One region of the Furfurilactobacillus rossiae genome, then DNA from elsewhere that is predicted to be linked to it. Evidence: predicted binding sites of a transcription regulator. Region 1 holds the regulator's gene; the other holds the start of a gene.
What was found. The regulator CtsR, encoded in region 1, represses protease genes until heat stress. The targets are predictions, from matches to a motif close to TTGGTCAAAAAAGGTCAAANA.
Positions count from the first base shown of each region.

Region 2: a site for CtsR is predicted at 2,056-2,076, ahead of LROSL1_RS04900 (ATP-dependent Clp protease ATP-binding subunit). Genes of this name have one in related genera too.

Region 1 covers NZ_CP040586.1:886,711-894,346, forward strand. Annotated here, with positions in the region: gene LROSL1_RS04135 (hypothetical protein) at 1-326, shown strand, start outside; gene LROSL1_RS04140 (hypothetical protein) at 529-918, shown strand; gene LROSL1_RS04145 (DMT family transporter) at 957-1,874, shown strand; gene LROSL1_RS04150 (hypothetical protein) at 1,979-2,365, opposite strand; gene LROSL1_RS04155 (D-2-hydroxyacid dehydrogenase) at 2,588-3,586, shown strand; gene tenA (thiaminase II) at 3,896-4,558, shown strand; gene LROSL1_RS04165 (CtsR family transcriptional regulator) at 4,675-5,148, shown strand; gene LROSL1_RS04170 (ATP-dependent Clp protease ATP-binding subunit) at 5,225-7,636, shown strand, end outside.
Region 2 covers NZ_CP040586.1:1,050,962-1,058,597, forward strand. Annotated here, with positions in the region: gene LROSL1_RS04900 (ATP-dependent Clp protease ATP-binding subunit) at 1-1,968, opposite strand, end outside; gene LROSL1_RS04905 (carboxylate--amine ligase) at 2,320-3,654, shown strand; gene LROSL1_RS04910 (YfhO family protein) at 3,759-6,656, shown strand; gene LROSL1_RS04915 (hypothetical protein) at 6,662-6,844, shown strand; gene LROSL1_RS04920 (phosphocarrier protein HPr) at 7,175-7,441, shown strand; gene ptsP (phosphoenolpyruvate--protein phosphotransferase) at 7,441-7,636, shown strand, end outside.

The sequences.
Region 1 (7,636 bases):
ATGGCGAAGACGTGTTAGCGTGGTTTGATCATGTCGAAAAAACTGCACACAGTCATCTATTCAGTAATATTGGATTACTAATGGAAATTGTCTTGGATGAAGAGGCTGGTCACTCAGTCCAACAATGGGACTCAACTACAATTGCGACTGCTCACCAGTTAGCTGAATTATCTAACGATCAGCTACTAACAGTAATCAGTCAGCTAGCTAGGGCAAAAAAACAGCCAAGACTGTCAGAGAGTCAACGTGCAATCGGTCACCAGCATGATCACCGTCTTCATTTGTACGGCCAGATTGAACCGGTTAATGATCCGCGACAAATTTGATTACATGAGTTGGCAAATGTAAAAAAGTTTCAACTAGACGAGCTGTGTTATTAATTAGTCATCGGCAATCGATGTGATTGATATCATGGCTCTTTCATGTGGACGACGGGTGACGTTTCACGAACTTGGGAGCCCATCACTTTGTGTTCACCGTTAATTCATGGTTATAATAAGTTATTATGTTAAAAAGGGGATGGTCAGAATGAATCAGAAGGCGAAACGTGCAACCGTTGCTGTTTGGTTACTGATGATCTTGTGTGTGATTTTATTGACGATTTGGCCGGCCATTCACTACATTACGGTTGCTAGTTTATGGCGGTGGTGGCTAGCTGTCGCAATTTATAGCGTGGCCTTTGGTATCGGGTGGCACAAACGAAACCAGCGTGCTGGTCGCTTTATTTTATCGATTACGGTCGCTTTAGCTGTGGTGTTTGGGCTATTTGTGCTACTAGTGGCACTTTTTGCTGAAGAGGGGCTAGTCCGTTACTTTGTTGGTCTCATTGCACTGCTTGAAATCATTGCCGGCATTGTCTGGTATTCAGTTGTGTACGAACGTCGTAACCGACTGAAAAATCGCCATTGGGATGCTTAACTTCTGTGCCCCGATGACCAGTCGTTGGGGGAAAAATTGTGGAAACACGTAATGGACATATTTTAACGGGAATATTGCTAGCCAGTGGTGGTTCAATGCTGTGGGGTGTCTCCGGCGTGATTGCCCAAACGTTGTTTGAAAATAATGTCGTTACCCCTGCATGGCTGACGACAATTCGGATGACACTGGCTGGGATTCTACTTCTGCTTTTCAACGTTATGCGCCATCAAGATATTTTTGCTGTTTGGCGGTCATGGAAAACGGCCAGGCAACAAATTATTTTTGGTTTGGTGGGATTAATTCCTATCCAATACTTTTATTTTTTAGCAGTTCATTATGGCAACGCTGCGATTGCAACCATCTTGCAGTTCTTAGGGCCAATCGTAATCACGGTGTATTATGTGATCTTTCATCATCAACTACCATCACGTTCAGAAAGTATTGGGATGGTATTAGCATTGCTAGGCGCTTTTTTTGTCGTTACTCATGGTCACATTACGCATTTAGCTGTTTCACCAGCGTTATTGTTCTGGGGGCTAATGTCGGCGGTTGCCGTGGCGACCAGCACGTTATTGCCGCGACCGCTGCTACCAACGTTTGGCTCAGTCAACGTAAATGGTTGGGGTTTGCTGATTGGCGGGATCGCAATGAACTTTATTCAACCAATGTGGGTTGGTGTGCCAACGCTGACAGCCAAGACGGTCTTGTCGATTGGCACTGTCGTATTGTTTGGTACATTGATTGCGTTTGTTATGTATTCGGTCAGTTTGCTATACATTACCCCAACAACGGCGAGCCTAATGGATGCTTTTGAACCACTGGCAGCAACAGTCATTTCAATCCTGGTGCTTCACACGGTCTTTACTTGGGCTGATGCGCTTGGTGGCGGATTGATTATTCTAGCAGTGGTAATGCTTTCCATCAGTTATCGTGCGCCAAGGCGTGATGAGGAATAAATGCTCAGTCATGTGTATAAATTCAAAAACACGTCAATGGATTCTCAAAGAGATCTGTTGACGTGTTTTTGTCGTTACTTTTGAATAGCGAGGATGTGTCGGGATTATTGCTCAACTGGATGATCAAATGTATCTGACGCGTTCCACGGAAAATCGGTATTAGAAGGATGATGATTTTCTTGCAAAACAGCGTTAGTGCACTGGAGCAGCTGTTGCTGCAAGGCAAGATCCCATGGTCTAGCGGTAAAGGCCTGTTGAGCAACGGCCCAGTAGGCCAGCCGATTGGTGATGGGCACAATATCTTGGACAATGTTAATTTGCACATGCTTATGTTTGGTTTTGAGGGCAATGACGCGTTGATAATCAGTAATAAGATAAAAGGCGCCATGTTGCTGATCACATAGATGGATGATGATAAATCGCTGTTGCAGATTTTGTGTCCGCAATTCTTGCTTTAAAGCTGCAAGTTGGGAAACAGATAGCTGTTGCATTTGATCACCTTCATTTCACCTATATTCTAACGCGTTTAGTTGTGATATAGGTAACAAACTTATAATATCGTAAAATAAAAAATTGGATTGAAGCCACTGATACCAACAATTAATGAAAATTACTTTCAAAAAGTGAGGTTCACAAGCCTGAAAACGCCGCCACTACGCGGTTTTTAATGCTATACTAATGATGTAGTTTAAATATACATGGAGGTGTCTGCATTGAAAATTATTGCTTACGGCATTCGCGATGACGAACGTCCATATGTAGAAGAATGGTCCAAGGATCAAAATATTGAGGTTAAAATCGTTAAGGATTTATTGACTGACGACACAGTTGATCAGGCAAAAGGCTTTGACGGGGCAGTTGTTTACCAACAAAAGCCTTACACGGCCTCAGTTTTGGATCGTTTGGCAGAATTGGGAGTTAAGAACCTGTCATTACGTAACGTCGGTGTTGATAACGTTGACGCTGATGCTGTTAAACGTAACGACATCAAGGTTACCAACGTTCCTGCTTACTCACCAGCAGCAATTGCTGAATTTACGGTTACTGAATTGATGCGTTTACTTCGTCACACGACCCAGTACGAGCACCGTCAGGCCAAAGGTGACTTAAAGTGGGCTCCAGACATTGCAACTGAATTGAACAGCTTAACGGTTGGTGTTATTGCTACTGGTCGGATCGGCCGTGCTGCTATCCAAATCTACCGTGGCTTTGGTGCTAAAATTGTTGCCTACGATGTTTTCCACAATCCTGAATTGGAAAAGGAAGGCATCTACGTTGATTCATTGGATGAATTATATAAGCAAGCAGATGTTATTTCCCTTCATGCTCCTGCAACGAAGGAAAATATGCACATGTTGAATGCTGATGCCTTTAACAAGATGAAGGATGGTGTCTACATCTTGAACCCTGCCCGTGGTGATCTGGTTGATACTGATGACTTGATCAAGGCTTTGGACAGCGGCAAAGTTGCCGGCGCTGCACTTGATGTTTACGAAAACGAAGTTGGTATTTTCAACACAGACTTCGGTAGCTTTGATGCTATTCCTGACGATCGTTTGAAGAACTTGATGAAACGCGAAAACGTTTTGGTAAGTCCTCACATCGCGTTCTACACCACCACCGCTGTTCGGAACATGGTTCAATTTGCTTTGAACAACAACAAACAATTGATTGAAACTGGCAAGGCTGACAATGTTGTGGCCTTTAACTAGACAATGAGTCTGATACTTTTTAGACGATAGAAACGTAGGCAACACGCTCAATAATAAATTGGGCGTGTTGTTTTTTGAATTCACTAACAAACATAAAAAGTGAGTGTCGAATAGGTTTACGAGAGGTTTTGCTTATTACTCAAATCGGCAGCGGATTATTTACACACCTAATATGTAGAAAAATATCGCAACGAATCTCTCATTAAAACAATGTAAATGTTCACTGTTTTAGTCTGCAAGAGGATAATGGTTTTGATAGATTGAGTCTGTCGGTAAGCATTAATACAGTACGGAATACAAGGAGTCATTATGATGGATTTTAGTCAGCAAGTTTATCAGCAAAATCAAACGGTGTGGCAGGAAAGCATTCATCATCCGTTTATAAAACAGCTAAGCGATGGCAGCATGACGTTGCCAACATTTCGTTATTATTTAATTCAGGATCATTATTATTTACGTGATTTTGCACGGATTCATGAATTGGCAGCGGATGCAAGCCAGGATCAGGCGGTTAAGACATTATTGCAGGAGCTAGCGAATAGTCTGCACGATGGTGAAATCGCGACGCGCAAGACGTTCTTTAAAGAATTAGGTATTTCTCAACAAGATGTGGTCAATACACCAATTGCACCGACGACATATGCCTACACGTCACATATGTATCGCACGCTAACACAGGCCGGTGCACCGGCGGCCATTGCCGGATTGTTACCGTGTGCGTGGCTATATGCGGATGTTGGTGCGTCCTTACAAGGAGTCACTTCGCCAGTCCCAATTTTTCAAGCGTGGATTGACAGTTATCAGTCCGACGACTATACGGGACCAGTGGCAAAACAAATTAAGTTAACAGACCAAGTTGCACGTCAAACAGATGCAGCCGATCGTGATGCAATGGCCAAGGCTTTTGAACGGAGCACCTATTATGAACGTGATTTTTGGCAGATGGCTTTGGATCATCAAGATTGGCAATAAAATTTAATTTGGGGTGCTGACGTTGCTACTGGCGGACTAAAAAACTTTTTAATTGCAATCGTCGTCAATCTTCGTATAATATAGTCAATATTAGTCAAAGATTGGGGTGAGCGATGATGGAAGGACCAACAAATATTTCGGATGTCATCGAAAAGTATCTGAAGGGAATCCTGGAGGATGCTGAGCAGGTAGAAATTAGACGTTCGGATATTGCCGACCAGTTTAACGTCGTTCCTTCTCAGATTAACTACGTCATTAAGACACGGTTTACCATTCAAAACGGTTATATCGTTGAGAGTAAGCGTGGTGGCGGTGGTTATATTCGTATTGAAAAGGTCAACTTACTGGCTGACGCCGATGTGTTGGATAATTTACTGAACGATGTGGTTGGTGATTCAATCAATCAACATGATGCATATGCTATAGTTAATTCCCTATTTAATGATGGGGTGTTAAAGGAACGTGAGGCCAACATTATTCTTTCGGCAATTGACAAAGATACTCTCAATGTTGCTGACCGCGAAGTTGAAAATACATTGCGCGCTCGGATTCTGATCGGCGTGCTCAACCGCCTTCGTTTTGAAGACTAATGCTTATTAATATCGAATTAACGACGATTTGCAGGGGTTAATTAAGGCCTGCATTTAATGAAAGGCAGGACAGAAGATGGACAATTTATTCACACCTAGTGCTAAAGATGTATTGGTATTGGCACAGGAACAAGCGAAGTATTTTAAACACCAAGCTGTGGGTACTGAACACTTATTGCTGGCCCTGACCATTGAACAAAATGGGATTGCTAACAAAGTCCTGCAGCAATTCAGTGTGACAGAAGAAGATGTTCGTGAAGAAATCGAACGGTTTACTGGTTATGGTACACTGACGAACGCTGACAAGGATACGTATTTACCATATTCTCCGAAGGCCAAGGACATTTTGACATTGGCCGGGGATGAGGCAAAACGTTTGGGATCCACTAAAATTGGGACTGAACATTTACTCTTAGCGTTGTTGTCTGATGAGAGTATCCTGTCATCACGCATTTTAATGACATTAAACCTTGATTTGGCACAAACACGCAAAGTGATTTTGCGCAAGTTAGGTGTTGCTGACACACCACGCCGTCGTCAACAAATGGCAAAGGCTAACAACAACGCAAATAAGCAAGAGGGTACGCCAACACTTGATTCATTAGCACGTGACTTGACTGCCTTAGCTGCTGACAAGCAAATGGATCCGGTGGTTGGCCGTGCAAAAGAGGTCAAACGGGTGATTCAAATTCTCAGTCGTCGGACCAAGAATAACCCAGTCTTGATTGGTGAACCTGGGGTTGGTAAAACGGCGATTGCTGAAGGATTAGCACAGAAGATCGTTGCTGGTGATGTGCCTGATGATTTGGCCGACAAACGGCTGATGATGCTGGACATGGGCTCACTGGTTGCCGGCACTAAATATCGTGGTGAATTTGAAGACCGTTTGAAGAAAGTTATTGAAGAAATTTACAACGATGGTCACGTTGTGCTGTTCATTGATGAGTTGCACACGTTGATTGGTGCCGGGGGTGCTGAAGGTGCGATTGATGCTTCCAACATCTTGAAGCCAGCGTTAGCTCGTGGCGAGCTTCAAACCATTGGGGCCACTACACTTAACGAATACCAAAAGTACATTGAATCAGATGCTGCTTTGGAACGTCGGTTTGCGACTGTTCAGGTTGACGAGCCAACGGAAGATGAAGCAACGGAAATCTTAAAAGGTTTGAAGAGCCGTTATGAGGAGCACCACCAGGTTGAAATCACTGATGATGCGGTTGAAGCAGCAGTTAAGCTGTCCTCTCGGTACATTACGGAACGTTTCCTACCTGATAAGGCAATTGATTTAATGGACGAAGCAGCTGCTAAAGTTCGCATTGATGCATCTGGTCATAAGACCAAGTTGGCTAAACAAGAAGACAAGTTGGACGACTTGCGTCAACAGAAGGAAGCTGCTATTGAGAACCAAGATTTCGATGGTGCTGCTGCATTGCGTGAAAAGGAAATGGCCTTGCGCAAACGTGTCGACAAGATGATGGATGATCAAGATAATGAAGCGTTGTCTGGTCAGCCACATTATGAATTAAAAGTCGGCGAGGAAGATGTGGCTGAAGTCGTCTCCGAATGGACGGGTGTTCCGTTAACACAGTTGCAGAAGAATGAAGAAGCACGTTTGCTGAATCTTGAAAAGGTGCTCCACAAACGCGTGGTTGGTCAGGACGAGGCTATTTCAGCCGTTTCTCGTGCCATCCGTCGTGCCCGTTCCGGTCTGAAAGATCCTAACCGGCCAATTGGTTCGTTCATGTTCCTTGGACCAACTGGGGTCGGGAAGACGGAACTCGCTAAAGCATTAGCTGAAGCAATGTTTGGTTCAGAAGATAACATGATTCGTGTGGATATGTCTGAATATCAAGAACGCTTTAGCTCAAGTCGTTTGATCGGTGCTGCACCTGGTTACGTTGGTTACGATGAAGGTGGTCAACTGACCGAACAAGTTCGTAACAAACCGTACTCAGTTGTCCTCTTGGATGAAGCTGAAAAGGCTGATACTGAAGTCTTTAACTTGTTGTTACAAGTTCTTGATGATGGTTTCTTAACCGATTCTAAGGGCCGCAAGGTTGACTTCCGCAACACGATTTTGATCATGACCTCTAACTTGGGCGCTACAGCTGTTCGTGACGATAAAGAAGTTGGTTTCGGTGCAACCAGCGCGACAGACAACTATGCTGCAATGTCAGACAAGATTCGGCAGGCCCTGCGTCAGACATTCCGTCCAGAGTTCTTGAACCGAATTGATGAAACAGTGGTCTTCCACTCATTGACGAAGCCAGAATTGCATGAAATCGTGAAGATCATGGCTGGCAATGTGTTGGCACGAATCGCCGAACAAGGCATTAAAGTTAAAATTACGCCGGCTGCCATTGATGTAGTTGCAGATGCTGGCTTTGATCCTGAGTATGGTGCTCGTCCAATTCGACGCGCATTACAGACTCAAGTTGAAGACCAGTTGAGTGAGGCATTGATTGCTGGTCAAATTAAAACCAATGAC
Region 2 (7,636 bases), 160 kb from region 1:
CTGACCCAGGTTTTCCTTGGAAAGGGAGTTGAATTCAACGATGTCATCAAAACGGTTTAAGAACTCAGGCTTAAAGTAGTTGCCTAGCTTGGCCATTAGACTAGCGTGTTCGTCTTGAGCAGCGCCGAAACCAACGCTGTTCTCGCCACTATCACCAGAGCCAGCGTTAGAGGTCATGATGATGATGGTGTCCTTGAAGGATACTGTACGCCCTTGAGAATCAGTTAAACGACCGTCATCTAAGATCTGCAAGAACATGTGCATAACGTCTGGGTGAGCCTTCTCAATTTCATCTAACAGAATCAATGAGTAGGGGTGACGACGAACTTGTTCAGTCAATTGACCGGCTTCTTCGTAACCAACATAACCAGGCGCAGAGCCAATCAGTTTGGAGACACTGTACTGTTCCATATATTCACTCATATCAAAGCGAATCATGGCATCCTTCGAACCAAACAACTCTTTAGCAAGTTGTTTAGCAGTTTCTGTCTTACCAACACCGGTAGGGCCGATGAAGAGGAAGGAACCAATAGGGCGACCAGTTTGATTCAAACCAATTCGGTTACGGCGAATGGCACGGGCAACTTTGTCAACTGCTTGGTTTTGACCAATAACGTGTTTTTCAAGTCGCTTGTCCAGATCCTTCAATTGGGTCTTTTCTTGTGCTTGCATGTCACTAACCGGAATGTCAGTTTTTTCTTCGATAATGTGTTCGATATCTTTTTCAGTAACCGTTGCAGCATCATCGGGTTGTGGGTTTTCATCCGCATCCTTCTTGGCCTTTTCTAGCTGATTGACCTGATCGCGGTAGTAGGCAGCTTTCTCGTAATCTTCTTTGTCCAAAGCGGATTGCTTGTGTGCTTCCGCGGTGTGAATCTTATCTTCGTAAGAAGTAGGGTCCACGTTGCGTAACGTTAAGTTTTTCTTTGAACCGGATTCATCAATCAAATCAATGGCCTTATCAGGCAAGAAACGATCCTGAATGTAACGGGCTGACAAACGTGCTGCGGCTTCAATCGCTGCGTCAGTGTAGTGAACGTGATGATAGTCTTCATAACGCTTTTGAATACCCTTCAAGATTGAAACTGTATCTTCAATAGAAGGTTCCTCGACTTCTATTGGTTGGAAACGACGGGCTAACGCGGCGTCCTTTTCAATATCGCGGTATTCTTTCTGAGTTGTGGCACCGACGAGTTGAAATTCACCACGGGCAAGGGCAGGTTTCAATACATTACCGGCGTCCATGCCGCCTTCAGCGTTACCTGCACCAACAACTTCGTGAATTTCATCGATGAACAAGATGATGTCATCGTTCTTTGAAACTTCACTCATTAATTGTTGCATGCGTTGTTCGAATTGACCACGAATACCAGTTCCTTGAACCAGTGAAACAACATCCAAACGAATGATTTGTTTGTTAAGCAGCTTTTCAGGTACCTTACCGTTAACGATGGCTTGGGCCAAGCCTTCAACGACAGCCGTTTTACCAACACCAGCTTCACCAATCAGAACTGGGTTGTTCTTCGTCCGACGGTTTAAGATTTCGATGACGCGATCAATTTCTGCGTCACGACCGATGACTGGGTCAATTTTACCTGCTTTAGCTTGATCAGTGAGGTTTAAACCATACTGATCAAGTAGGGGATGCTTAGAGTTTTTATTATTGTTACCGCCGTTGTTATTACCACCGCGGCCTGCTTGTGTTTGTGGACCTTGTTGTGCTTGTTGAAAGTTATTGGCATTGACGTTACCGTTTTGCATTGCAGCAAAGAGGTCATCTAAATTACCAAAACCAAATGGATCTTGAGCCATATTTGTTGATCCTCCGTTTCCGTTCATTAAATTATTCTCAGCTTGTTGTAGAAGTTGATAGCAATTTTGGCAAAGATGCACTTGCATCTGTTGTCCGTTCATTGTGAGACCTAAATGAATCGTTGCCTCATTTTGATGACAGTTTTGACAAAGCATGTTATCGCTCCTTCTAAGGGCTCACCAGCAGTTCGAACGAGTACATATGATTGCTGATGGCGAAAGGGAGTTGATCGACTGTTTTTTCGTTTGACCAACTTTGACCTTTGACTAGTATTATACACACTAACAAAAAGTGTGCAAGGGAATTGCCTCACTTTTTTAGCACTTTCTTTATCAGAGTGCTAAAACGGATAATTTTCCTTAACCGGCAAAAGATTATTGCTCTGTAAACTTTTTAACGATTGAAATTCTTTAGTTTCTCTAATGATTCTTGCAAAAGTGATAATGAAAATTGTGTTAGATTATTATAATAATATCTAATAAAAGGTTATAAGTAAGGTGAGTTAATTGACGGAATACGCAGGGAATACCGTGCCATTTTTCTTTGGCACAGACGAAAATGCATATGGCGTAGCAAGGATGTATTACGATTTAACGGGCCAGAAAGCCATTATTTATGGAGCAAAAAACCTATCGGCAACTCGGTTCAGTAAATTCACCGATGTGACAGTGATTCCACATCTTAGCCAAACAGTCGCCTTTGCTAAAGCAATGCAGAATGGCATTTTGGATCGAATTAAGAGCTTTAAGCGTGTTGTGTTAATTGGCTTGGGTGATGCCTATGCAAAGTTAATTAGAGAGTATGCGTATTTTCCAGACAACGTTGTTCGACCTTATCCAGATGCGGAAATGTTTGAGCAAGTTACGGATAAGGCCCGTTTCTATCAATTGTTGGAGAAAACTGAGCTGAATTCAGCAGAATATGTTGAACTGAGCAAGAACGATACGGAACGTGACGTAAAGTCACCGTTTCCTTTTCCAGTTATGCTTAAGGCAACGGATTCGGTTAGTTGGGGTCCGATGAAATATCCAGATCATCGCAAGGACTATGTGCTTAACTCTAATGAAGAAATTAATCATTTCTTGCGCTTGGCTTATCATCATGGCTATCAGCGGAACTTTGTTTTACAACGCTTTGTAGCGGGTGAGGGACAAGAATACACGTTTTCTGCCTATGTTGATCAACATCACCATGTTCGTGGCATGGCATTAGGCCACGTTGCCTTAGAGGACCATACGCCATGGGGGATAGGTAACCACGATGCCATTTTTCCGGTTCAGGAAAGCGAGCTAACAGATAAAATATGCCAATTTTTAGAGGATATTGACTATACAGGCATTGCGAACATCGTTTTCAGGTATGATCAAAAGACTCAACAATTTTTAGCACTTGAATTAAATGCGCGTTTGGAACGTTGCAGTTATTGGAGTGCACTAAACGGCGTTAACTGGGTTGAATTAATGCTGAAGGATGCGGACGATGAGTTTGCCAACGTGCCTGATGACGAAATGACAAAGGTTATGACACAGCCTGATCAGATTACGCTGTGGCTACAAGTTAGCCCACGGGTATTTAAACGTTATGCACCGGACTCACCGGCTAAAAACGTAGCGGTTAACTTGATTCGGCAGCGGCGTTGGCGATACGGTTTTAAGGATAAACGGGATTGGAATCCCCAGCGTGCCCGAATGTATCATTTCATTCACGTTAGCAATAGATATCACTATGAAACGTGGGGCAACGTAAAAGTCAATCCTGTGGTTCGCTTTTTCCAGCTAACGCGGTGGGCAATCGTGCGCACCATTAATAAAATTGGTCCTAAATACAGTTTGATGAACTAGCACTTTACCATAAGTAAATATTTATTTGCGACGATGGCCGGTTTTGTTCATAATGTAAGAATCAACTTACACAATGACTTAAGACTAAAGGAGCACGTACAACCATGAAGTTCTCATTTGCAAAACAAAGGCGAGGAAAACTTTACGGCGGTTATGTGCTTTTTTTTGTGTTGTTTTGTCTATTAACATACGGCGTGTACTGGTTATTTGGCTATTCACTGATTTCAACGCATGATGTGTTGCATCAGCATGTGCCGATTATGATTGAATACCGCAAGATTCTGCTCAGTTGGCTACACCATCTAAGTGCAGGACCGTTGCAATGGTCGTGGCACATTGGTTTGGGAGCAGATGCTTTCCAAACGTTTTCGTACTACATCATTGGCGATCCGTTTGCTTACTTAATTTTGCTATTTAATAAGGTACACTTGCTAACAGGGTTTCAGCTTATAGGTCTGGTACGCATGTTTTTTGCTGGGCTGAGTTTTACCTATTTTGCCAGTCATTTTTCACTTAAACGCTGGGCCATTTGGCTGGGTGCGATGGTCTATCTCAGCAGTGGGTTTGCCATTTACGCGAGTCTATTTCAACCGTTCTTCGTTAATGCGTTGATTCTATTGCCATTGCTAATCACTGCAATTGAAGTAGTGTTGCAGGGACGATCAGCGTGGGGATTCGGTTTCGTTGTTTATTTCAGTGTGGTAGTTAATTTTTATTTGGCGTTCATGTTGGCCCTCGGTGGAATCACGTACCTGATTTTACGCTGGAGTGAACTCCCACATCCTTTGGCACGGCAGCGCTGGTTTAACTTTGGTCGAATGTTATGTAGTGGGGTGCTTGGTCTATTGGCGACGGCGTGGCTGACGTTACCAGAAATTAAGGCCCTCCAGAGTTCGCCAAGATTCGATGTCCCGTTTGCTAGTGGGATGCACTTTTATTCCTTGCAATACTACCTAAGTTTGCCAAACGCACTGTTAGGCAACGTTAACGTGGATCCGTTTTGGTTAAATACGTTATCAGTAAATGTGTTGCTGCTTGTAGTTGTGTGGACTTTCCGTCATCACCGAGACTACAAACTAATTGTGCGATTAATGGTGCTGACAACAGTGCTCAGTTTATTACCAATGTTTGCTGCTACATTAAATGGCTTCACCTCGCCATCGAATCGGTGGTTATTCTTAATGAGTTTACCGATGGCGTTAATGACAGGTGTTTTCCTACAACAACTTAAGACCATGACGCTTAGTGATTGGGTGCCCATCTTCAAATGGGCAGCTATCATTCTTGTCTTAATTCTTATCAGTACGCAAATCATTGCTGATTCGACCAGTACAGTGTTGCCACAATTATTCTTTTTAATGGTCTATGCAGGCGTATTTGTCGTTGGCACGGTTCGGCCGCAATTGCTGAAGCCGCAAGTTCTTAGTGCACTGGTGATGGCTAATATTTTTGTCGCCTTTAATTTCGAAAACGCTGCGTACGATATTCATCAGTTCTTACCAAATGGTGCGGCTAAGGCGTTAATTTCTCAACCGTATGGTACAGCGACTACAGCAGTGGCAACTCAGCCAACATGGGCGGAACAAAACGGAACAAAGGTTAGCAAATATGCGCCGACTTTTGCACGCACCAGTAATGTTAGTAACTATGTCACCGCTTCGGCCGGCATTACACCGAATAACTTTCTTTTGAATGGCGCTAATACCAGCTCGTTTTATTCGATTCAAAATGGGGCAGCCATCCAATTTAGTCGCGATTTGTTAAACAATCAACGGCAATTGAATTTACCGATCCAACAATTTGATGATCGTGGTCGGGTGCTGAACTTTTTGGGTGTTCGTGATTTATATGTTAATTCGCCGTTGCCAAGTGACACGAACATGCCACATAATTACGTTCCAACATTTGGTGAAACACCGGATTTGAATCAGTCCTTTTACGGTGCTAATGGGGATGTTCAGGCTTATCAGACCACAGATAATTTTCCGTTGATGTATTTTCAGTCACGCGTTATCAGTAATCAGACATACGAGCAACTAGATGACAATGAGAAAGAAGCCAATTTGGCGAACGTGACAGCCGTCAACGATACTAAGAATTTAAAAGTGACAAAGCTACAGCCTCAAAGTGTCGTAATTCCCTATAAAATGTACGATGCCGACCAAAATATCATTAGCACTACAAACATTGCTGACACGAATAAATCCGATACCTATACACTTTACATTCCTAACGCTAAGCAATATCAGGGGATGGAAATTCGCGCTTTGATAACGAACGTTCATTACACAGAACCAACGTTGACTGATCGAATTAACATTGATAAGTTGAATTCGCCAGGGATAAACGGACACCTTTCATCGGGTAGTAATCAGACGGCGGCTCATGGTGGTTGGGACGCTTTTAAACGTGATGTGGCCAATGGCTCACCCAATCAAGCTTGGCGTATTAGTATGACAAATGGTGATATTACTAACTCGTTAAGTCAGATGCCTGAAACCAATTTGAGTGAGTATGAAAAAACGACGGCTGGTGTACTTAATCTAGGGTGGGTAGATCAGATGCCAAACGGATTATCTATGCAATTGGGACAGGTTGGCCGTTATTCCTTTGATTTGCAACTTGTTGGGATTCCGATGACAACTCAGTATGATAAACAAGTACAACGCTTGCAGAAGAACGGGCTAAAGAAATTGAGGCTGGGTCATAATGAAATTACAGGAAGTGTGACGACCAAGCAGTCAGGCGTATTAGCGTCATCTATTCCTTATAGTGCTGGCTGGCATGCCACGGTCAATGGGCATACTGTCAAGTTGATTAAAACAAATCGAGCTTTTGCGGGGATTAAGCTAACTAAACCCGGCAAGCAGAAGATCAAATTAACGTATCGGACACCAGGATTAACAGCAGGCATTCATTTCACAGCGATTGTCGGTGGTTTGATTGCAGTTTTGGGTATCGCCCAGCTTGGCTGGCACCTGTTTAAAAGAAAGAAGGATTAAATTCAATGGATGATGACTACGCAGCAAAACTTGAACAGTTGAAAAATGGTGAAATTGAAGAATTAAAAGTTACACCAGAACACTTTATGAAGTTTCAAACGGCGTTGATGAATGTGCCTTATCGTCAACGGATAGTTGGTCAGGCTGATCGTGGTGGCGAAATCACCTATCATTATCAAGAAGATTAGTATGTATACAGATTTTAGACGGCGTTCATGATGTTTTTTCATCAGTGACGTCGTTTTGTTTTCTCGATAATTTACCAGAATGTTTCACCTATGGAAAACGATTTCAAAATAAAATGCTGTTAATCCAACGTTTGCCAAACACGGTCTAGACCACTATCCGTATAGGATTAGCATTGGTACCGCTTTCTAAAATGCGCATTTTTCCTTTGCGAATGGTTGTATTTTGTAAAAAACATATGCTACTATGATACAGAAGGTGATTGATGAATCGCCGTTTCTACGGCAAAGTAATCCCTTACAAATCTAAGTGCATTAAGGAGATTAATGATTATGGAATCTAAAGACTTTCACATTATTGCAGACACAGGCTTACACGCACGTCCAGCCACACTTTTGGTACAAACGGCATCTAAGTTCTCTTCAGAGATTAACTTGGCTTACGATGGTAAGTCCGTTAACTTGAAGTCCATCATGGGTGTTATGTCGTTAGGTGTTGGTAAAGACGCCGATGTTACTATTTCTGCTGACGGGGCCGACGAAAAGGACGCCATCAGTGCAATTACAGATACCATGACTAAAGAAGGTTTGTCTGACTAATGACTCAGAAACTCAGTGGGATTGCGGCCAGTAACGGTGTTGCCGTTGCTCCGGCCTATATGTTAGTTGATCCGGATTTAACGTTTGATAAGAAGACAATTTCTGATGCTGATGCTGAAAAGGCCCGTTTACACAGTGCTTTGGATGCATCAATAAAAGAATTGCAACAGATCAAAGCCGTTGCTGAAAAAAGTT